3 regions of the Clostridium sp. MB05 genome follow, and region 2 is predicted to be linked to each of the others. Evidence: riboswitches for the same ligand, from Rfam matches in the RefSeq annotation. Region 2 holds a riboswitch; each other region holds the start of a gene.

Region 1 (7,944 bases), 150 kb from region 2:
ATATTGATTTAAGTAAAGACGATATTTTAAGAAGTTTCTTGGGAAGTCATTTAAGTGCATCTATAAATAGAGCAAAATATGAAATTAAAATTGAAAATAATATGCTTTCAACAATAAAAAATAATTATCCATTTGCTTTTGAATTAGGCGTTTTAGCTAATAAAATAATTAGCAAAAGTATAGGAATAAGCTTAAGTGAAGATGATATTGGATTTTTGACTTTACACTTTGCAGCATCCCTAGAGAGGATGAAGGGAAAAAAGGGAAAAGTAAAGAGAGTAATTCTTGTATGTACTACGGGAGTTGGAACTTCTCTTTTACTAAAAGTAAAGCTTGGGGATAGATTTAAAGATAAATTAGATATTGTAGATACTATTCCTTGGTATGAATTCAATGAAAACTTATTTGAAAACGTAGATCTAATAATTACAACAATACCTTTAGGTATAGAGTCAAAGAAAGTAATATATGTTAAAAATTTATTAGATAAAAATGAAGTGAAATTAATAGAAGAAAGTATATACAATACAAATCTAGATGGTAAAAATATATTAGATATATTTAAAGAGGAATTATTTATAAAGTCGGTAGATGCAGCAAATAAGTATGATGTACTTGAGATGATGACAAACCATTTAATAGATTTAAGTTACATAAAAGAAAATGTGAAAGATGAGATATTTAAAAGAGAAGAATTAGCTAGCACTGAAATTGGTGATTTAGTAGCTATTCCTCATACTATGCAAGAAGGAATAGAAAAGTCATTTATATCAGTAGCTATTTTAAAAAAATCAATTACATGGGAAAAGGAAAAGGTTCAAATTGTATTTATGGTAGGTATAGCTCAAAAAGATCAACAATTATTAAAGTCAATTTTAGAGCAAATATACAAGAAGATTATAGATAGTGATTTAATACTAGAGTTAATAAAAGTTAACAGCTTTAATGAATTTATAAAAGTATTTAATTAAAAAATTTCCTCTACTAAGTGCAATTATCTAACTGTGAATATGTTTTCATAGGCAATATAATTAAATCATCAAATGACAAACAAAATTCAAAGTGAGTTTTAGGAGGAAATAAAAAATGAAACTATTAGCAGTTACATCATGTCCAGTAGGAATTGCTCATACTTATATAGCAGCAGAAAAGCTAAATAAGATGGCAAAGAAAATGGGAGTAGAAATAAAGGTAGAAACTCAAGGGTCAACAGGAGCTGAAAATATTATAACAGACGAAGATATAAGAGAAGCAGATGGTGTTATAATAGCAGCAGACAAAGCTGTAAACTTAGACAGATTTGAAGGAATGGCAATTTATGAATGTCCTATAGCTAAGGCTATAAAGGAGCCAGATGTTTTAATTCAAATGTTTTTAGATGGAAAAGTTGAAAAGAAAAAGTCTTCAAAAATAAAATCAGTTGATGAAGCTAAGAAAGAAATGAAATCAAAGCAACCTGCTTTCTATAAGCACTTAATGGGTGGAGTTTCTTACATGATTCCAGTAGTTGTAGTTGCAGGTCTTTTAATAGCAATAGCTTTAGCTTTCGGTGGAGAGCCAACAGCAAACGGATTAGCAATACCAGCAGATTCATTTTGGAAAAAGATAGAGATGATAGGTGGAGCAGGATTTACATTTATGGTTCCAGTTTTATCAGGATTTATAGCTTATTCAATTGCAGATAGACCAGGTTTAGTTCCAGGGTTAATCGGTGGATATATAGCAGCAAATGGTTCATTCTATGGATCTGAAGCAAATGCTGGTTTCTTAGGTGGTATAGTAACTGGTTTCTTAGCAGGTTATGTAGCAAAAGGATTAAAATCAATAAAAGTACCAAATATGATTAAACCAATAATGCCAATAATCATAATTCCAATAATAACAACATTAGTTACAGGATTGGCATTTATATTAGTATTAGGTGGACCAATAACTTCAATATTTGAAGGATTAACTAACTTCTTAGCAGGATTATCAGGAGCAAGTTCAGTAGTTTTAGCTACAGTATTAGGTGCAATGGTTGCATTTGATATGGGTGGTCCAGTAAATAAAGTTGCATTCTTATTTGGTGTTGCAATGATTACAGAAGGTAGACCAGAAATAATGGGACCTATAGCAGCAGCAATAGCTATTCCTCCAATAGGAATGGGATTAGCAACATTCTTAGGAAAGAAACATTACAGTCAAGATGAGCTTGATGCAGGTAAAGCTGCATTTACAATGGGACTTTGTGGAATAACAGAAGGTGCAATACCATTTGCATCAGTTGACCCACTAAGAGTTATTCCATCATTAATAGTTGGTTCAATAGTTGGAGCTAACATAGCAATGTTTGCAAAAGTAGCTGATAGAGTACCTCATGGAGGTCCAATAGTTGCTTTAATGGGAGCTGTTGATGGAGTAGTTATGTTCCTTGCTGCAATAGCGATAGGCTCATTAGTAACAGCACTTATGGTTAACTATTTAAAATCTTTAAGAGATAGAAAAGCAGCTAAGTAAATTAATAAGAAATATATTATAATAAAATAAATAGTAAAAACATAAATAATATCAAGGGAGTTAACAGTTTTAATTTCCTTGATATTAAATTCAAAATTCAAAGAGAGGTAATAGCAATGAATAGCAAATTATTTGATGTAAAATACATGGATTTAAACTTAGAAACTAACGAAAAATTTGAAACAATAAATCATCTAGCACAACTAGCAAAAGATAGATTAATAGATGTTGATAAGTATGTTGAAGATGTAAAAAGAAGAGAAGCTATATCAACAACAGGTATAGGTGATGGAGTTGCGATACCTCATGCAAAATCACCATGGGTAAACATACCAACAGTTATAGTTGGTAAAAGTGAAAAAGGAATAGAATGGGAAAGCTTAGATGATGAACCAGTAAATATGGTGTTTTTAATAGCAGTACCAGATGGTGAAGGAAATGAGCATTTAAAAATTCTTCAAATATTAGCAGTAAGCTTAATGGATGATGATTTTAAAGCAGAAATAGAAAAAGCTAATGATAAAAAAGTAATAGAAGAGTTATTATTACAAAGAACTGAAATATAAAAAGAATATAAGCAATAAAATAGACTTAAAAGAGAATACTTTTAAGTCTATAAATTTATTTGTAAATATTTATCCAATTATATGATAAAATTATAGTGACAAAATAGAAAAAAATATCGATATAATAATGGAGGAATAAATGAGTAAATTATTAGCAACAGATCTTGACGGAACATTAATAAATGATAATGAGGTTACCATTGAGGATAAAGAGTTTATACTTAGACTTCAAAGAGAAAAGAATTTATTAGTAGTTTCAACGGGAAGACCATATAATGGAGTAGAAATGCTAAAAGATGACTATAAGATATTTGCAAATTATTATGTATTACTAAATGGAGCATTAATAGTAGATTCATTAGGAAGAAAAATAAATCAAGAAGTAATTAATAAAAAAATAATAGAAAGTATAGTAAATGAAATAAGTGAAGATGATGTATATATTTCAGTAGAATCTGGATTTGACACATATTTATTAACAGATGGAGATAATTTACCATATCCAAATAAAAAAAGGGTAAATTCAATATATGAGATAGAAGATGATTTAAGTTTAATTTCTATATATAATCCAAATAAAGAGAAGGATGAAATAGAAAAAATAAAAGATGAAATAAATGAAAAATATGGTGATGCAGTAGTAGCATATAGAAATGATATTTATATAGATGTAGTTCCAGTGGGATGCTCAAAAGGAAGTGGAGTAAAATATCTAGCAGATCAAGAATTAATAGAAAATGAAGATATATATACCATAGGAGATTCATGGAATGACGTAACTATGTTTAAGATAACTAAAAATTCATTTACATTTAACCATGTAGAAGAAGAACTAAAGAAACATGTTAAATATTTAGTTAACTCCGTAGGAGAATGTATAGAAAATTATTTATTATAAATATTATGGAAAATAAATATTATAGAAAATAAATATTATAAATAAAATAGAATAACTGAAGAAAATCAATTAATTTAATAATCTATATATTGAAATATATATTTTACTTAAGAAGTGTTGTTAAGGAAGGAGAAAGATTATGTATCCAATTAGATTTGAGAATTTATATTATGAAAAAATATGGGGTGGAAGAGATTTTGAATCCTTTAGAGATAATATGCCAGAAGGTGAAATAGGTGAAACATGGGATATAGCATGTCATCCAAATGGGACTGGAATTGTAGAAAATGGTTCATTAAAAGGAACTAGCTTCGATGATTTAATTAAAAAGTATGGACATACACTTGTAGGAGCGAAGGTTACTTTAGAAAAATTTCCATTACTTATAAAGCTTATTAATTCAAAAGAAAAACTTTCAGTACAAGTACATCCAGGAGATGAATATGCTGCAAAGTATGAAGGGGATTATGGTAAAACAGAAGCTTGGTATGTTATGGATGCTAAACCAGGTGCTTGTTTAATAGTGGGAACTAAAGATTGTAGTAAAGAACAATTTGAAGAAGCTATAAAAAATAATAATGTGGAAAGTTATTTAAATAAAATAGAAGTTAAAAAAGGTGATTGCTTTTTAATTAATAGTGGATTAGTTCATGCTATATGCGAAGGTGTTATAATAGCAGAGATTCAACAAAATAGTGATGTAACATACAGAGTATATGACTATGGAAGACCAAGAGAAATTCATGTTGAAAAAGCATTAGATGTTATAAACTTTGATCTTCAATGTGAAAACCTTAGTGAAAAAGAAGAAATAAAGCATGAAGGCTATAAGCAAAGCTTACTATGTAAAAATGAATACTTTGGAATAGAAAAAATAACTATAGATTCACAATACAATGATGCAAGTGATATAGAAAAGTTTGATATGTTAACTTGCGTAGATGGAGAAGGAATAATAGAAGGAAAAGACTTCACAGAAAAAATAAAGACTGGAGATAGTTATTTAATCCCAGCTACTTTAGGAGAATATTCAATAAAAGGTAATGTTACAGTTTTAAAGAGCTATCCAGTTATATAGTTAAATAAAAAACCTCTAAGTAATTAATTATTTAGAGGTTTAATTTTAGTTTTTTATTTTAAATTAAAATGACTTAGCAAAATATAATGGATTTCTTACATATGTCCACTTTTTATAAAAAAGTAAAAATACTATTGACAGTGGAAATATATACATATATAATGAGGAACAAGAAATGAAAAACAAAAAAATGAATAGATTTTTATCAAGAAAGATGGAGGGACTGGCCCTGTGAAGTCTGGCAACCTGAATTACGAACTTAAATTAGTTATGATTTAAGGTGCTAAATCCTGCAGATGTTTACTGCGTCTGAAAGATAAGAATGAAATATAGAAGTGTATTACACTGCTTTCTTATTTTTTAGGAAAGCAGTTTTTTTATTACCTTTTTTAGGGTAGAGGGAGGGGCAACATGATTGAATTAAAAAATTTATACAAGACTTATGATACAGAAGGTGAAAAAGTAGAAGCGGTAAAGGATGTAACATTAAATATTAACAAAGGTGAAATTTATGGAATTATAGGCTTTAGTGGAGCTGGAAAATCAACTCTAGTTAGATGCATAAACTTTTTAGAGAGACCTACTAAGGGGCAAGTACTTATAGATGGAAAAGACCTTAATGATTTATCAAATAAGGAACTTAGAGAAGAAAGAAAAAAGATAGGAATGATATTTCAACATTTTAATCTTATGAAGTCTAGAACAGTTTTCGAAAATATAGCCTATCCTCTGAAGGGAAGTAAATATTCAAAAGAGGAAATAAAAGATAAGGTTACATCATTATTAAAACTTGTTGAATTAGAAGATAAGGCCAATTCTTATCCATCTCAATTAAGTGGAGGACAAAAACAAAGGGTAGGCATTGCAAGGGCTTTAGCCAATGATCCAAAAGTATTACTTTGTGATGAAGCAACCAGTGCCTTAGATCCACAAACTACAAAATCAATACTAAAGCTTTTAAAAGAGGTAAATAGAAAATTTGGAATAACCATAGTAATAATAACTCATGAAATGCAAGTAGCTAAAGAAATATGTACAAGAGCTGCTGTTATGGAAAATGGAAGAGTTGTAGAAGAAGGAAATATATTTAAGGTATTCTCAGAGCCTAAAGAAAAAATAACAAAGAATTTTATAGATAGTACTTCTTTATTAAGTAATATATATGACTTAATAGAAGATAAATCTTCAGTTGTAGAAATTAAGGAAAATGAAAAAATACTAAAACTCAAATACTTAGAAAATAGTACAACTGAACCAATAATTTCGATAATATCTAGAGAATTTAATGTAGATGCAAATATAATCTTTGGAAATGTAGAGATAATTCAAGAATCTCCACTTGGTGGACTTATTGTAATAATTAAAGGTCAAGAAGAACAAATTCATAATGTTATAAACTATCTTAAAGAAAAAAATGTGGAAGTTGAGGTGATTAAAGATGGCAGACTTAATACAAAAATTATTGCCTAATGCAGTAAAAAAAATATCAGAAATTTATGAAGCAACTGGACAAACCTTGATTATGCTTTTAGTATCAGGAGCTATATCATTTGTTATAGGTCTTATATTAGGAGTAATATTAGTGGTAACTAAGAAGGGAAGTATATTAGAAAATAAACCAGTTTATTATGTTTTAGATAAGATAATAAATATAACAAGATCAATACCATTTATTATTTTATTAGCAGCAGCAATACCATTAACTAGGGCTATAGCAGGAACAGCCATTGGAACAAGGGGGTCTTTTGTACCACTAGTTTTAGGAACTATACCCTTCTTTTCAAGGCAAATAGAAAGTGCTTTATCAGAAATAGATAAGGGGGTGATAGAGGCAGCAGAGGCAATGGGGTCATCACCTTTAGAAATAATATTTAGAGTGTATCTAAAAGAAAGTATACCAAATATTGTTAGGGCAACAACAATAACCTTTGTAAGCTTAGTTGGATTAACAGCTATGGCAGGATCAGTAGGTGGCGGAGGTCTTGGAGATCTAGCAATTAGATATGGCTATCAAAGAAATCAAATAGATATAACCTTTGTAACAGTAATAATATTACTTATTGTAGTAAATATAATTCAAGGGCTAGGGGATAGAGTAATTAAAAAAACAACACATTAAAATTAAAGCAATAAGCAAAAATAAAAAATAAATAAAAAGGGGACTTAAAATATGAAAGCTAAAAATTTACTAAGTATAATATTATCAGGGGCATTACTTTTTTCATTAGTAGGATGTCAAGGAGGAAAATCAAAAACAGAAAATAAAGTAGTTAAGGTAGGAGTAGTTGGTGAAAGTAGTGATCAATGGAATCCTGTAATAAAAAATCTTGCAAAAGAAGGGATAACTGTAGAACTTGTTCCTTTCTCAGATTATAGTCAGCCAAACCAGGCTTTAGCAGATGGGGAGATAGATTTAAACTCTTTCCAACATTATGCATACTTAAATAAAGATATTGCAGATAGAGGATTTGATTTATCAGTTATAGGAGAAACTTTAATAGCTCCTCTTGGTGTATATTCAAATAAAATAAAATCTATTGATGAGCTAAAAGATGGGGACTCTATTGCTATACCAAGTGATGCAACTAATGGAGGAAGAGCTTTAAAGGTTTTAGAATCAGCAGGAGTTATTAAGGTAAATGAGGCAGCAGGATACACTCCAACTTTAGATGATATAGTTGAAAACCCTAAAAATATAAAATTTATAGAAGTTGAAGCAGCTCAAACTCCAAGATTATTAGAAGATGTAACTGCAGCTTTAATAAATGGTGGACATGCAGTTGATGCAGGACTTAATCCAAAAGAAGATTCTATTTACTTAGAACAAGTTAAAGAAGGTAGTGACAATCCTTATATAAACGTAATTGTTGCAAGAACTGAAGATAAAGATAATGAAGTTTATA
Region 2 (7,944 bases):
ACAATATATTATCTACAATAGTGTTAATAATTATTAACACTATTTTCAACATAGTTTGCACAACTTATCCACAGGGACATGTGGATTATGTGTGTAACATACAGATTTTTACTGTAATTTATTTCTATACAAATCTATAAAGTTCGCAAACCTTCCTATTATAGCCATTTACACGTCTGTGGATAACTTTTTAATATTTTAATAAATATACTAAAAAAGCGGACATATGTAAATTTACTTATTCCGTCGTCCAACTCCAAGTCAACGCAAACTTACATATGTCCACTTACAAACTCAAGATAAGGAAAAGCTATAAGCTGCAATAATTTAACAGCTTATAGCTTTCTAATCATCAAAATCCTTTGTTCTTCCTGAATTACCAATTAATAAATTTAACTTTTTTAACTCTGTATATGTTAAATCTCTCCACTCTCCAATTTTTAAATTATCTAATTTTATATTCATAATCCGTATTCTATTTAACTTAACTACATTATAACCCAAAGCTTCACACATTCTTCTTATTTGTCTATTCATACCTTGAGTTAAAATTATTCTAAATGTATTTTTATTTTCTTTTGTGACATAGCATTTTTTAGTTACTGTACCTAATATTCTTACACCATTTGCCATGGAGTCTATAAACTTTTCATCAATAGCTTTATCAACAGTAACTATATATTCTTTTTCATGATTATTTCCAGCTCTTAATATCTTATTTACTATATCACCATCATTTGTTAGCAATATTAATCCTTGAGAATCTTTATCTAATCTTCCTATTGGAAAAATTCTCTTTTTATGATTTACAAAGTCAACTATATTTCCCTTAACCTTTTTTTCTGTAGTACATGTAATTCCTACTGGTTTATTTAATGCTATATAAACTAAATCATCAATTTTCTTTATAGATTTACCATCTACTCTAACATCTGCTTCTTCTGTTACCTTCGTACCCATAACTGCTTTTATTCCATTTATAGTAACTCTACCGCTTTCTATAAGCTTATCTGCTTCTCTTCTGGAACATATTCCTGTTTCACTTATAAATTTATTTAATCTTATTTCATTTCCTCTATCATTATGTACTATTACATACTTTTTCTCACTATTCTTTTGCTTCATAATTTATCACCTTTTACAGATTTTATGGACTTACCTTATGTTCATCTCCTGAATTATTTAACATAACTTTAAGTTTCTCTTCTTCAATAAAATTTTCTGTTTTCTCTAAAACTCCATATTTTAAAGGATTCCCAGCTACAGTAACTATTACTCCTGATTCAGGAAACATTTCATTGTTAGCAGCATAATTTAATATATTTTTTATTGAATCATCTATTTCAGAGTTATTTACATTTAATTCTTTTAGCATATTTCCGCCTTTTTCTGTTTTACTATAAGAATCTATAACTCTATTAAAGCTGTTTACCTCTAATGTAATTTCAGAAGTAGTTTCTATTACTACAGTTTTATCAATGGATCTATACTTAAATATTGATATCATAAGTATAACTACAATTAAGCTAATTAATATTGAAAATTGTAATTTATACTTCTTAATAGAAATAGCTTCAGTACTAATTAAATCTTCTCCAACTTTATTTTCCTTACCGCACTTAACCTTTACAAACTCACCTTTAAAAGTTAATACTATAGCCTTCCTAATACTCTTTTCTAGTATAATCCCCCTATGCTCTGTTGACTTTATAAGCTCAGAAACCTCATCTACTCCCATTATGTTAATAGCTTCAACTATTTGTATATATTCTTGTAGATACTTGTAATTAGGATTTGATAATATAACAACATATGTTATTATATGCTCTTTCCAATTGTGAAAAAATTCTTTTTCTATTGGTGTTCTTTTGAAAAGTCTATTTATCGGAAATTTCTTTGTTGTATTTAAGTATTCAAAAAGTTCTACATCTTCTATCATAAAATAGGCTATATTTAAAATTTTGTTTCTTACATTATATGATGGCTCTTCATGTGTTAAATCTTTAATAAGTATTTTATAAGTTAAAAGTTCATTTTTTAGCCTTTCTATTTCTTCTGACCTTTTCTCAACAACCTCTTCTAAAGCTAAATTTGATGGAGCCTTAGTTGAGAATTTATATTTATCACTTTGAAAATTGCTCATTATTCTCCTCCACTTTGTAGATCCTTTGTTTCTATAAGCTTACCTTTTACTATAACTCTCTCCTTAGCTCCAACAGTACAAGTTATTAAGGTAATTGTTGCATCATCTGTTTTATCTAAAACATCAACCCTACTTGGATCAACTATAAAATTTTCATCTATTTTGTATATATACTCTTTCTTATTTGCCTTAACTATAATATCGTCTCCTGCTTCAACTTTGTACAAGTTTACAAATGCTTCTGAATAATCTGATACCCTGTGACCAGCTACCACGAAATTTCCTTTTTCTCCTGGTTTTGCTGAATCTTCAAAATGACCTAAGTAATACTGAAGTACATTATCAGACATTCCTTCCACTAAGCCTTGAGATAAGTTTATACTTGGAATTTCAATTAAAGCAATAGGTTTATATCCATTAATTGATTTATCACCATTATCAGATCCCTCACTTTTCGGATCTTCATTTATTACTTGTTCTAAAATATTTTGAAGCTCTTTTTGTTTCTTTGAAGTTTCCATTTTTTTATAAACAATTGATATTATCAATGCTAGTCCAACTATTATTAAAATAATCCCTATTACTCTTCTAATCTTTTCTTTCAAATTCATCATCTCCCATTAAACATTTATACCACTCTATCATATATTATATCATAAACATTATGGACTTTTATAATATATATGTTCTAATTATTAATTTACATTACATTTTGTATTATTTATTTTATAGTAAAATCTCATTAGCAGTATATGAAGAAAATTTAAAAGCATATATATTTTTGAATTTTATATATAAGTTCCTGTAATACCGAATTACTTATACTATAACAAAGTGTATTTACTTTAATTAAATTAATGCAATTTATTAGAACTTATATATGCTTTTTATAGTCTATTAATATTTTAGGAGCAACTTATGAATAGAAAAATAATTTATGTAGATTTCGTCCTTAAACGTAAGAAACTTTCATCTAGGACCATTCACTTTATTTACAAGCTTAATATTAAATTAAATCATCTTATTAATAAAATATTTAAGAAAAAATATGTAAAAAATAATTCTAAAGTCTATCCCTTTAAAAAAGTATTATAGTTCTAAAAAATAAATTTTAAATATATCTTCTATATTTATGGTAAAATAATTCTATAATTAATTTAGAGGTGATAAAGTGAGGATAGGATTAGGATACGATGTACATCGTTTAGTTGAAGAAAGAGACTTAATAATAGGAGGAGTTAAAATTCCTTATAAGCACGGTTTACTTGGACATTCAGATGCTGATGTATTACTTCATGCAATTATGGATTCATTGCTTGGTGCTTCAGCTCTAGGTGATATAGGCAAGCATTTTCCTGATACAGATGAAAGATTCAAAGGTATTTCAAGTTTAAAACTTTTAAAACAAGTAGGATTACTTCTTTCAGATAATGGTTATTCCATAAACAATATAGATGCAACTATTATTGCTCAAAAACCAAAAATGTCTCCTTATATACAACAAATGAGAGAAAACATAGCACAAGCTTTAGAAATTGATTTAAGTCAAATTAATGTTAAGGCAACTACTGAAGAAGGACTTGGATTTACTGGCAGTGGTGAGGGTATATCCTCTCAAAGTATATGCCTTCTTACAATGGATAATAAATAATTAAAAAGTTAAGAATTAAATTAAAGCTTATAAAAAGCAAGGAGATAACTAAAAAGTTATCTCCTTGTTTTTTGGTTTATATATTTAAATTTTTACAACAGCCTTATTTATTTCTCCAATGAATATATATAGCTATTATAGCACATATCCCCATAAGATATGGATAAAATAAAAATTTCATTATTGCAAATGGTGATAAAGCTGCAAGACCTGCCGCTGATATTAGTTGAGCTCCATATGGTATTATACCCTGAAATACACATGAAAACATGTCCATTATTCCTGCAACTCTCTTTGGTTCTAATTCAAATTCATTTGAAATATTTTTAGCTATTGGTCCAACAGTTACTATTGCTACTGTATTATTAGCAGTACAAATATCTACTAAACTTACTAGGGTTGCAATACCATACTCAGCCCCTCTTTTACTTTTAAAATTCTTCAGTCCTTTGTTAAGTATAAAGTCTATTCCACCATTAAACTTTATTATCTCTATTGTTCCAGCTATAAGTAATGAGATTATTATTAGCTCACTCATACCAGCTATTCCATCAGATATAGAATTAAATAATCCCAATAAGTCAAAGCTTCCAAATATAAATCCTATTATACCTGAAGACAAGATTCCAAGTAATAAAACTATTATTACATCAACTCCAAGTAAAGCTGTTATTATAACTATTATATAAGGTAAAATTTTGAATATATTAAAACTTAAAGAATCTAAACTAACTACATTTGCATTTCTTGTTAATACCATGAATATTAACGCAGTTATTATTGCTGCTGGAAGAACTATTATAAAATTCATTTTAAATTTATCTTTCATTTCACAACCTTGAGTTCTTGTTGCTGCTATAGTTGTATCAGATATTATTGAAAGATTATCTCCAAACATAGCACCACTAACTACTGCTCCAACTGCCAATGCTGTTGCTATTCCTGTCTTGTCTGCTATTCCAACTGCAATTGGAACTAATGCAACTATTGTTCCCATTGATGTTCCTATAGATAAAGCTATAAAGCAACCTATAATAAACATTCCAGGTATTAATAGACTACTTGGTAATAAAGATAATCCTAAATTTACAGTTGAGTCTACTGCTCCCATATTTTTAGCAACTTCAGCAAAGGCTCCTGCTAATATAAATATTAATATCATTAATAAAATATTAGTGTTTCCTGCTCCCCTGCAAAAAACTTCTACTTTTTCATCAAACTTTACTTTTCTATTCATAATTAATGCTGTTAGAGCTGCTACTAAAAAAGGAACAATAACTGATACAGCATAAAAATCTTTTGCTATTATAGATGTACCTAAATACACTAATAAGAATACTCCTAATGGAATTAAAGCTAGTCCATTACCTTTGTTTTTCAAAATTTCTTCCTCTCCTTTAAAATATAAATTATTTCTAATAACAAAATTAAAAAAGTCGCAAAGGCGAGCTTGTCGAGCCGTCGACTTTTTTTAGCGCATGTGCATTTCCGAATCTTGCCTGAGGAAAATCTTGCACGCGCACTATATTCACATTTTTTACTCTTTAGGATATAACTTTAATAACTAAATATCTTACAATAATTATGCAAAATAAATATAAAAATATAATTTTCTAAAGAGTAAAAAAAGCTCCTGTAGAAATACAGAAGCTTTACTCACACATATAAAAAATTATAGTTCGCCTCTTATCTACCAGGTTTACCTGCAGGATTTAGCACCTTAAGAATTAATTAAAATTCTTGGTTGCTGGGTTTCATAGGGCCAGTCCCTCCACCACTCTTGATAAGACTTTTAAATTTTGCACTATAATAGTATCAATTTAATATACTATTGTCAATATGAAAAATATTCCTAACACCTTATATAAGTCTTTTATTTTTAAAGTTACTATTAACAATAAAGTATTTAGTGTTAAATGTTCTATAAATAGAAAAAAAGAGATTACATAAAATTAATCTCTCTTTTAATGGTGCGTTATCAGGGGATCGAACCCGGGACACCCTGATTAAGAGTCAGGTGCTCTACCAACTGAGCTAATAACGCATATGGAGCGGGTGATGAGAATCGAACTCACGTAACTTGCTTGGAAGGCAAGGGCTCTACCATTGAGCTACACCCGCAAATATTATTGACAGTAATATTATATATTTAGTAATTATTACTGTCAATAATTAGTTTTACCTTTAAATTATTTCTGTAAGGGATTTTAATAAAATATCTCTAAATCGCTCTCCATGGCTCTTATTTTTATCAGCTTTTTCACATACTTCTTTCCAATCTGAAATAATTAAGCTAGTTCTCTCTTGAAATTCTCTTTCACTTGTTGTCATATAGCTTGAATTTATAACAAATTCCCCTAATTCTTTTGGTGTATTAAAAATTTTTAAATATAAAAATTCTCTATTGTCTCCGTACCAAGTTCTATTAAAGTCTCTAGCAAACTTTTGAAGTGCCCTAATTAATTTATCTTTAGGTAAAGCCCAACACTCCTTTATCATTTTTACATGTCTTCTCATATTATCTGCTTCTTCTTTAGATATTTTTTTATTTTTTTCTCCATCTGAAATTATTATTTCTACTGGAATGTTTGGGACATTAACAACTAACCTTTCCTTTCCATATATCCATTTATAAAAGGCTTCTTGTAAAAATGAATATTGAATATATCCTAACAATATTTTTTCATTTGGAAAGTATGCCCATGTATTATTAAGTCCGTTATTCTTGCAAAAAACTAAGCTATGGATATATATACTTTTTTCATTAGGTAACTTATCCATAAACATATGTCCTCTTATAGTTTTATTTTCATTAATTAATTCTTCCCAGTAATCAAATGAATCATAACTATGTCTCACTGTATCACCTTTCCTTCAGTCTCGTAATATAATATACTATATATATATTATATAGTATATTATACCACCTTTACAAGTATTTTTTAAGAATATAACAAAGTAAATATAAACACTTTATTATAACAATATAATTCTATGTATTAGGATGCACGTATTTTTAGCGTAAAATACCTACTCACCCAATGATATACTTTTATATCTAATTTGAAATAAAAATAAATTTATTTTATAATATTATTAAAGATATAAAAAGGAGGCATGACTTTGTACCACTGTGAAATTTGTGGATCAAAAGCGGATATTCATCATATAGTTCATAAACACGAAGGTGGCTACGATATTAAGTTAAACTATAAATATCTTTGCAACTACCACCATAGAGGGAAACATGGTCCTCATAACTGTATAGAAACTGATTTAAAGTATAAACTTGAATTACAAGATAAGCTTTTTAAGCTCTTACCAAAAGATTACTATACAGCTAAGGAACTTTACAATATTTTAGAAATATCTCATTCTTCTTTAAAAAAGTTAATCAAAAACCTTAAACTATTTAAAGAAGGATACTCTAAAAAAGAAATAATAAAGAACCTCATGGGTGGTAAACTCTACTCCTATGCTATGCTTCAAGAGCTTGAGTTAGAACGTCTTTTCCATAATATTAATATTAGCTAAAATTTAACTTTATATTCAAGTTACCATTTATTTGTATATGTAATTAAATTATAGATATTTTTAATGAATTTTAATAACTTTATATAAATTTTTTCCAATTAAAAAAGCTTCTTAAAGATTATACATTTCTTTAGAAGCTTTTATTTTATTCAATACCTAAAATTTCTAATATGTTCTTTTTCTTAAATAATATTCTAGATCTTTAGTACAACAATACCTTTTCTAATTTAATAGGCTACCCTTAAAGTTCTTTAGCAACCTTATTTATTTTTTCCTTTAGGCTCATTAAATTTTTTCTAATTTCTGTGAATTCCTCACTTAACAAAATCTTATCTCTAACAACAACCTTTCCATCAACTACTACCGTATCTACATTACTAGGATTAGCCGAATAAACTATAGTAGCATAATAATCATATATTGGTTGCATATTAACAGATTTTGTCTCTATTAAAACTAAATCTGCCTTTTTTCCTATTTCTATGGATCCAACATCTTCACTCATTCCTAATACTCTAGCTCCACCTATGGTAGCCATCTCTACTAATTCTATTGATGGTAGTAACGTTCTATCCTTATTAAATAACTTATGTATCTTACCTACTTGTGACATTTG
Region 3 (7,944 bases), 850 kb from region 2:
AATTTTTCTCTACAAGTTCAGGAAAAACAGAAAATGCTGTGGATGTATTCTCGAGCGATGTTCCTTATTTAGTTTCTACTGAAAGTAAAGGGGAAGAAATAGCTCCTAAATACACAGATGAATCCAAATTTAACATAGATGATTTTGTAAATAAAATAAATTCCAAATACGCAGATGCAAATATTAGTAAGGATAATTTACAAGGTAATATAGAGATTTTATCTAGAAGTGATGCTGGTGGGGTAAAAGAAATAAGATTTGGTAAAGCAAAAGTAAAGGGAACAGATTTCAGGTTATCTTTTGGCCTAAACTCAACAAATTTTGATTTTAAAATAAGTGGAAATGAAGTAATATTCAATTGCAGGGGCTATGGACATGGAGTTGGTATGAGCCAATGGGGAGCAAATGTTATGGCTAAGGATGGTAAAAAATATGATGAAATTTTAAAACATTATTATACAGGTATTGATTTAAAGGAAGTAAAATTTAATTAAGAATCATAAGTATGTTTAAGTAAGTAGTAAAAAGTAATGGAAATTTAATTAAAAGTTTTAATTTTTAAAAGACAATATACATGTTTATTTTAAATAGGCATATATATTGTCTTTTTATATTTTACATATTTAAAGTGAATACAACAACTAGTTAGATGATAGTTTAGATGAGGTTTTTTGTTATTAAATGTAGAAATTTGATGTAAATAAATCAATTTGCATTTGTATTAATTTATGATAACGGGCAAGAATACAAAAAGGAGGTGTTGATATGGACCAAAATAAGAAAGACAAGGTAAAAGACTTTTTCAGAAAGGAGGGCTTTTATTTAGTACTATTCCTTTGTTTGTGTGTAATTGCAACTGTTGCAGTAGTTACAACGAAAAGAAATAAAGCTTTAGAACAAAGTAATAAAGCAGAAAATGAATTCACTTTAAATATTGATGATAAATCTACTTCAGAAGTTCAAAAGCAAAATGCTGACAGGGTTGAAAATAATCAAAACAATGAATTAGCACAAGAACAAGAGGTAGCATCTACAGAACAAGATGTTAATGTTTCTGCTGGAACGAATGTAGAGGTTAAATTTAAAAAACCTTTAGAAGGATCAATTGCAAGAGAATATTCTTATCCAAAGCCACAAGCTATGAGTGATGGAAGCAGTAGGAATATTAGAGGAATAGATATAAAAGCTAGTGTTGGAACTGAAGTTAAATCTGCTGCAGTGGGAGAAGTGAAAGAAGTTTCAAGCAAAGTTGAAGAAGGAAGCTATGTAGTTATTGCTCATGCTAATGGATTATATACAAAGTATTGTAATTTATCCAAAGACATAAGAGTAAATGTTGGAGATAAAGTAACAGAAGAAACTGTTATAGGAACTGTTGGAAACAGCTCAAAAATATTTACCAATGATGAATTCGGTGAACATTTGAATATACAAGTTCAAGATGTAAATGGAAAAGATTTAAATCCAACAACATATTTTACATTTAATCAAGAATAATAAATAATTCATCAGTCATTTGGTTTAAATGACTGATGAATAAATTAGATACTAATGGTCACATATTAATAGTTTATCCAAAGGGAGGTAATATTTTGAAGGATTATATAGAAGAAAGAGTTTTAGAGGTTGCTAAATATATAATAGATTCTAAAGATACAATTAGGAAGACAGCTAAGGTATTTGGAGTTAGTAAAAGCACTATTCATAAAGATATGACAGAAAGATTACCAAAGATAAATCCAGCTATAGCAGAACAAACTCACTCTATATTAGAGTTAAATAAAGCAGAAAGACATATTAGGGGCGGAAAAGCCACTAAAATGAAATATAAAACAGCAGAGTAAGTAAATGATTACGAATTTAAGTACAAACATATTGAAGGATTACCATATTCCATATATAATAATAAATATGCTAATAATGCAAAATAAGAGAAATTTTGAAAGATTTTATAGTGCGAAAAGAGTAGGAGTGAACAAGGAATGTGGTTTTGGAGAAGTGGGAGCGATCTAGGAATAGATTTAGGAACAGCAACAGTTTTAGTTTATGCAAAAGGTAAGGGGATAATATTAAAGGAACCATCAGTTGTTGCAATAAATAAAAATAATAATAAAATACTTGCTGTTGGAGAAGAAGCAAGGAAGATGATTGGAAGAACTCCAGGTAATATAGTTGCAGTAAGGCCATTAAGAGATGGTGTTATATCAGATTATGACATAACTGAAAAAATGTTAAAAGAATTTATTAGAAAAGCATATGGAAAAAGTAAAATTACAGCTCCTAAAGTAATGGTATGTGTTCCATCACAAGCAACGGAGGTGGAAAAAAGAGCAGTTATTGATGCTGCCAGAAATTCTGGAGCAAAGAAAGTACATTTAATAGAAGAACCTTTGGCTGCTGCAATTGGTGCAGGATTAGATATAACTAAACCTAGTGGCTCTATGGTAGTAGATATTGGTGGTGGAACTACTGATATAGCTGTAATATCCTTAGGGGGAGTTGTAGTAAGATCATCAATAAAAGTAGCTGGAGATTCATTTGACGATGCTATAATAAAGTATGTACGAAATAAGTACAAGATAATGATAGGTGAGAAAACGGCAGAAGAGTTAAAGGTAAATATAGGATCAGCATTTAATGGATCAAGAAACTTAACTGCTATGATGAAAGGTAGAAATTTAATTACTGGATTACCAGATGAGGTTTCTATTACATCAGAGGAAATAATTTATGCACTAAAAGAATCAGTATCGTTAATTGTCGATAATGTTAAATTTGTATTAGAAAAAACACCACCTGAACTTGCTGCTGATATAATAGAAAAAGGCATTTTAATGACTGGTGGAGGATCTTTATTAGATGGATTAGATAAGCTAATAGAGCATGAAACAGGAGTCAATGTCGATGTTGCTAATAACTCTGTAGAAGCAGTAGCAGAGGGTACAGGCAAGGTTTTAGGATATCTAGATAAAATAGAATCTAGTCTATCAGACAAGGAAATAACTTTGATAGAGTAGTAGAATATTATACATAGTATATATAATTGATTGTAAAAGGGAGTATTTTATTGCTCCCTTTTATTTATTAACAATCTTATATGCTTCAATAATTGAAGAAGAAATCACTTTAGCCATTTCCATAACTAAATTTAGACGAATGCTTCTAGATGTGAAAATTTCTGCATTTTCACTTGAATCTATTATTCCTATTATTGAGGCAATTCCAACATCAGGTAAATTTTTACCAACACCTTTTCCAGGATGTATTGGATAATCTCTGGTATGTATTTCACCAATTGAGCTATATTCACCTAAGCAAGCATCTATACCTATAGTTAAGGATTTAGGATGCAATTTATTAATTTCATTCAATCTTTTATTTATATTTAAAGCATGTATTGGAGATTCTATTGTTCCGTACACTGGGAGAGGGAAGGCTTTTTCTGTTAGAAATGTGCCAACCATTGGACCTAAGCAATCACCAATACATTTATCTGTTCCTATACAAACTATTATAGTATTTTCCGTAATATAATTTTTAATAGAATTTGCTATTTCAATATGAGAATTATAAGAGTTATATAATACTTTACGCTTCACTAAAATTCACCCCCGCCATAAAAGTATATGTTTGATAAAGATTAATTATAATAAAATGTATAAAAATCATAAAAGAGGAAATTAATCAAATAAAAGGAGATGAAATAGAATGAAGAGATTACTATTTTCTACCATTACCATAATAATTAGTATAGTTATCCCAATATATTTTTTATTAGTGTGGGAGCCATTAAAAAGTGAAGAAGTTATTAGTGAAAATGTAGTAAAATACAATAAAGAAGAAGAGTTTATTAGTGAGGAAAAAAATAAATCTACAATTATTATAAATCAAGTAGATTCCTCTAATAATTTGTTTGGACATTTAGATAAAGCTAGAAAAGAAAAAATAAATGTATTAATTAGAAATTTAGCTATAGTAGATATAATAAAAGTTAATGACTATTTTTCGTATAGAGAAAATACAGTTAACATTACAAAAGGTATGTCTTTAGTAAAGCAAAGAATGTCAAATAAAGAATATGAAGAGTTTAAGGATATTATAAGTGATTATATTGATTTAGATATTATAGAAAAAGAAGTATAAGAAATTATTATTTAAAAAATTATTTTACTTATAGCAATATATATTTATTAAAAATTATTACAAGTTGAAGGGATGTTTATTTAATATCTAATATAGAATAATTATGACAGAAAAATTGTTAATAAAAAAGATATTAGTATTAATTAGAAGAAAATAAAAGAAAAACAGAATAAATTAAATATAGTTTCTTTAAATGAGTGAAAATTGTACTTGAAATTAAGATATAATAAATATATACTAATCATTGTCGGTTGAGAAGATACAAAGTTTACTTAACTGAAATTAAATAAATTTTAAACGGGGGAGTTCCCGAGTGGCCAAAGGGGGCAGACTGTAAATCTGTTACGTTTCGTTTCGATGGTTCGAATCCGTCCTCCCCCACCATTTGAAATTTATTAATTTATAATATGCTGGCATGGCTCAACGGTAGAGCAGCTGACTTGTAATCAGCAGGTTGTAGGTTCGATTCCTATTGCCAGCTCCATAAAATGGGGGAGTTCCCGAGTGGCCAAAGGGGGCAGACTGTAAATCTGTTACGTTTCGTTTCGATGGTTCGAATCCGTCCTCCCCCACCATTTTATAAAATTTTATTCTTATGGAAGCATAGCTCAGCTGGGAGAGCATCTGCCTTACAAGCAGAGGGTCACAGGTTCGATCCCTGTTGTTTCCACCATTTTAAAAATTAAATATGCTGGCATGGCTCAACGGTAGAGCAGCTGACTTGTAATCAGCAGGTTGTAGGTTCGATTCCTATTGCCAGCTCCAAATGTGGGGGAGTTCCCGAGTGGCCAAAGGGGGCAGACTGTAAATCTGTTACGTTTCGTTTCGATGGTTCGAATCCGTCCTCCCCCACCACAAAAGGCAAGTTTACTTGTCTTTTTTTATATTTTTAAATAATTTAATATTTTATCAGTTAAAGAATCTAAATATGTAATTATTTTAGGTTCTGTAGTTGACTATTAATATTAAAGATGATATAATCTGAAAAGTAAAATTTGATATTAGTTCTTATCCAGAGAGGCGGAGGGAAAAGGGCCCGATGAAACCCGGCAACCTACTTCAGTAATTTTGAGTGTGGTGCCAATTCCTGCAAAGTAATTTTGCAAGATAAGAAAGATTATGACTTTTAACATCTCTTCTTATCGAAGAGATTTTTTTATTTTATAAATTAAATTAATTAGAATTAATATCAAATAAAATGAAAGGAGAAATGAAAATGAGAAGATTATTTACATCAGAATCAGTTACAGAAGGGCATCCAGATAAGATCTGCGACCAAATTTCAGATGCTGTATTAGATAGTATTTTAGCTAAAGATCCTATGGCAAGAGTTGCTTGTGAAACAGCTGTTACAACAGGAATGGTATTGGTTATGGGAGAAATATCAACTAATTGTTATGTTGATATTCCAAAGTTAGTTAGAGAAACTGTAAAAGAAATAGGCTATGATAGAGCTAAATACGGTTTTGACTGTGAAACATGTTCAGTACTAACATCAATAGATGAACAATCAGGTGACATTGCTATGGGTGTTGATGAAGCATTAGAATCTAGAGCAGGGCAAAAAGATGATGTTGAAGCAGTTGGAGCAGGAGACCAAGGAATGATGTTTGGTTTTGCAACAAATGAAACAGAAGAGTATATGCCATTACCAATAGCTATGGCTCATAGATTATCAAGAAGATTATCAGAAGTAAGAAAGAACGGAACTTTACCATACTTAAGACCAGATGGAAAGACTCAAGTTACAGTTGAATATGATGATAATAAAGTTATAAGAATAGATGGAATAGTAATATCAACTCAACATAGTGAAGATGTATCTCAAGAACAAATAAGAGAAGATTTAATGGAGCATGTAATTAAAGCTGTAGTTCCAGCAGAATTATTAGACGATAGCACAAAGTATTACATAAATCCAACTGGAAGATTCGTTGTTGGAGGACCACAAGGAGATAGCGGATTAACTGGAAGAAAGATAATAGTTGATACTTATGGTGGATATGGAAGACACGGTGGTGGTGCTTTCTCAGGGAAAGATCCAACTAAAGTTGATAGATCAGCAGCATATGCGGCTAGATGGGTTGCTAAGAATTTAGTAGCAGCTGGAGTAGCTGATAAATTAGAAATTCAATTAGCATATGCAATTGGTGTTGCTAAGCCAGTTTCTATAGAGGTAGAAACATTTGGAACTGGAAAGAAATCAGAAGAAGAAATAATTTCAATAGTTGAAAAAGTATTTGATTTAAGACCAGGAGCTATAATAAGAGATTTAGAATTAAGAAGACCAATCTACAAGCAAACAGCTGCATATGGTCACTTTGGAAGAAATGATTTAAACTTACCTTGGGAAGATTTAAATAAAGTAGAAGAAATAAAGAAGTATCTTTAAAATAAAAAATGCTCCAATTTTGAATTGGAGCATTTTTATTTATACTAATACTTTACCAGCAACTATAACATTTTTTACATTTATGTCTTCATCAAATAAAACCAAATCTGCATCGAAGCCTTCTTTTATAAGACCTTTTCTATCTTCAACTTTACAATGTCTAGCAGCATTAAAAGTTGCCATTTTTACAGCTTCGTTTAATGAAAGACCAACATTTTTATATACATTTTTAATAGCTTTATCTAGAGTTAATATTGAACCAGCTAAGCTTCCACTTAAAAGTCTTGCAGCTCCATCTTTAACAACAACCTCTTGACCTCCTAATGCATACATACCATCAGGCATCGCACATGCCATCATTGCATCAGTAACTAATAAAACTTTATCAGTTGTCTTTTGATTGTAAGCTATTCTAAGTGATGGATATGATATATGGATACCATCAGAAATTGTTTCTGTAGTTACTTCGCTATCAAATATAGCACCTACAACTCCAGGTTCTCTATGAGCAAATGGTGTCATTGCATTAAATAAGTGAGTTGAGTGGCAGCAACCACATTTAATTCCTTCCATAGCTTCATCGTAAGTAGCTTTAGTATGACCTATAGAGCAAACTATTCCTTTTTTTGATAACTCTTTTATTAATTCCTTAGCGCCAGGAACTTCAGGAGCAATTGTAATTGATACAACAGCATCTTCAGCATCTCCTACCATAGCATTAAAGTTTTCTATTGTTGGAGGAATCAAAAAGTTAGGGTTTTGAGCTCCAATAGCTTTTGGGCTTATGAAAGGTCCTTCAAGATGAGCACCTAAAACGATAGCACCATCAGTACCATTTTCTTTAGCTTCTTTTATAATTTCCATTGATTTTCTTATATCATCTATTGCTACAGTCATTGTAGTTGGAGTAAATGAAGTAGTTCCATGTTTAACTATAGTTTTAGAAATCTCATTAATTGCTTCAAATGTGCCATCCATCGTATCATGACCACCAGCACCATGGATATGAACATCTATAAAGCCTGGAGATAAATATAATCCTTCTGCATCAATTATTTCATTATCATTCGTATTCTTTGGGTTTATTTCTTTGATCTTTCCATTTTCAATTAAAACAGATCCCTTTTCTATCTTATCAAGATATATTATGTTGCAATTTTTTATTATCATGTAAGCACCTCCATATTGCTAATATTGTATAATATTAAGAATTTAAAATTTTTAAATTATGATATAATTATATAATAAAATTGTAAATATTAAAATATCATTGAAAGATTTGGAGAGATAGCATGGAATTTCTAAATGGAATAGTAGAATCTATTGTATTCAAAAGTGATGATACAGGTTATGTAGTATCAAAAATAAGATCAGATAAAGAGTGCATAAGTGCAGTTGGGATAGTTCCT

The links. Region 2 has a riboswitch for S-adenosylmethionine ahead of ACH36K_RS03845 (Na+/H+ antiporter NhaC family protein). Riboswitches for the same ligand answer to the same signal wherever they lie in the genome.
Region 1: another riboswitch for S-adenosylmethionine. It lies ahead of ACH36K_RS04415 (methionine ABC transporter ATP-binding protein); the one in region 2 lies ahead of ACH36K_RS03845 (Na+/H+ antiporter NhaC family protein).
Region 3: another riboswitch for S-adenosylmethionine. It lies ahead of metK (methionine adenosyltransferase); the one in region 2 lies ahead of ACH36K_RS03845 (Na+/H+ antiporter NhaC family protein).

The regions. Positions count from the first base shown of each region.
Region 1 is NZ_CP174370.1:905,808-913,751, forward strand. It holds gene ACH36K_RS04390 (BglG family transcription antiterminator) at 1-971, shown strand, start outside; gene ACH36K_RS04395 (PTS fructose transporter subunit IIC) at 1,087-2,499, shown strand; gene ACH36K_RS04400 (PTS sugar transporter subunit IIA) at 2,616-3,065, shown strand; gene ACH36K_RS04405 (HAD-IIB family hydrolase) at 3,205-3,963, shown strand; gene ACH36K_RS04410 (type I phosphomannose isomerase catalytic subunit) at 4,103-5,041, shown strand; SAM riboswitch class I at 5,241-5,364, shown strand; gene ACH36K_RS04415 (methionine ABC transporter ATP-binding protein) at 5,453-6,511, shown strand; gene ACH36K_RS04420 (methionine ABC transporter permease) at 6,480-7,160, shown strand; gene ACH36K_RS04425 (MetQ/NlpA family ABC transporter substrate-binding protein) at 7,212-7,944, shown strand, end outside.
Region 2 is NZ_CP174370.1:759,897-767,840, reverse strand. It holds gene rluF (23S rRNA pseudouridine(2604) synthase RluF) at 346-1,125, opposite strand; gene ACH36K_RS03860 (hypothetical protein) at 1,148-2,143, opposite strand; gene ACH36K_RS03855 (sortase) at 2,143-2,748, opposite strand; gene ispF (2-C-methyl-D-erythritol 2,4-cyclodiphosphate synthase) at 3,315-3,794, shown strand; gene ACH36K_RS03845 (Na+/H+ antiporter NhaC family protein) at 3,898-5,175, opposite strand; SAM riboswitch class I at 5,478-5,584, opposite strand; tRNA gene ACH36K_RS03840 (tRNA-Lys) at 5,763-5,838, opposite strand; tRNA gene ACH36K_RS03835 (tRNA-Gly) at 5,842-5,915, opposite strand; gene ACH36K_RS03830 (hypothetical protein) at 5,979-6,653, opposite strand; gene ACH36K_RS03825 (HNH endonuclease signature motif containing protein) at 6,918-7,328, shown strand; gene ACH36K_RS03820 (amidohydrolase) at 7,570-7,944, opposite strand, start outside.
Region 3 is NZ_CP174370.1:3,856,726-3,864,669, reverse strand. It holds gene spoIID (stage II sporulation protein D) at 1-494, shown strand, start outside; gene ACH36K_RS18165 (peptidoglycan DD-metalloendopeptidase family protein) at 766-1,497, shown strand; gene spoIIID (sporulation transcriptional regulator SpoIIID) at 1,593-1,844, shown strand; gene ACH36K_RS18155 (rod shape-determining protein) at 1,983-3,017, shown strand; gene yyaC (spore protease YyaC) at 3,078-3,599, opposite strand; gene ACH36K_RS18145 (hypothetical protein) at 3,709-4,143, shown strand; tRNA gene ACH36K_RS18140 (tRNA-Tyr) at 4,443-4,527, shown strand; tRNA gene ACH36K_RS18135 (tRNA-Thr) at 4,553-4,627, shown strand; tRNA gene ACH36K_RS18130 (tRNA-Tyr) at 4,634-4,718, shown strand; tRNA gene ACH36K_RS18125 (tRNA-Val) at 4,741-4,816, shown strand; tRNA gene ACH36K_RS18120 (tRNA-Thr) at 4,834-4,908, shown strand; tRNA gene ACH36K_RS18115 (tRNA-Tyr) at 4,914-4,998, shown strand; SAM riboswitch class I at 5,149-5,257, shown strand; gene metK (methionine adenosyltransferase) at 5,360-6,535, shown strand; gene nagA (N-acetylglucosamine-6-phosphate deacetylase) at 6,575-7,705, opposite strand; gene ACH36K_RS18100 (ATP-dependent RecD-like DNA helicase) at 7,828-7,944, shown strand, end outside.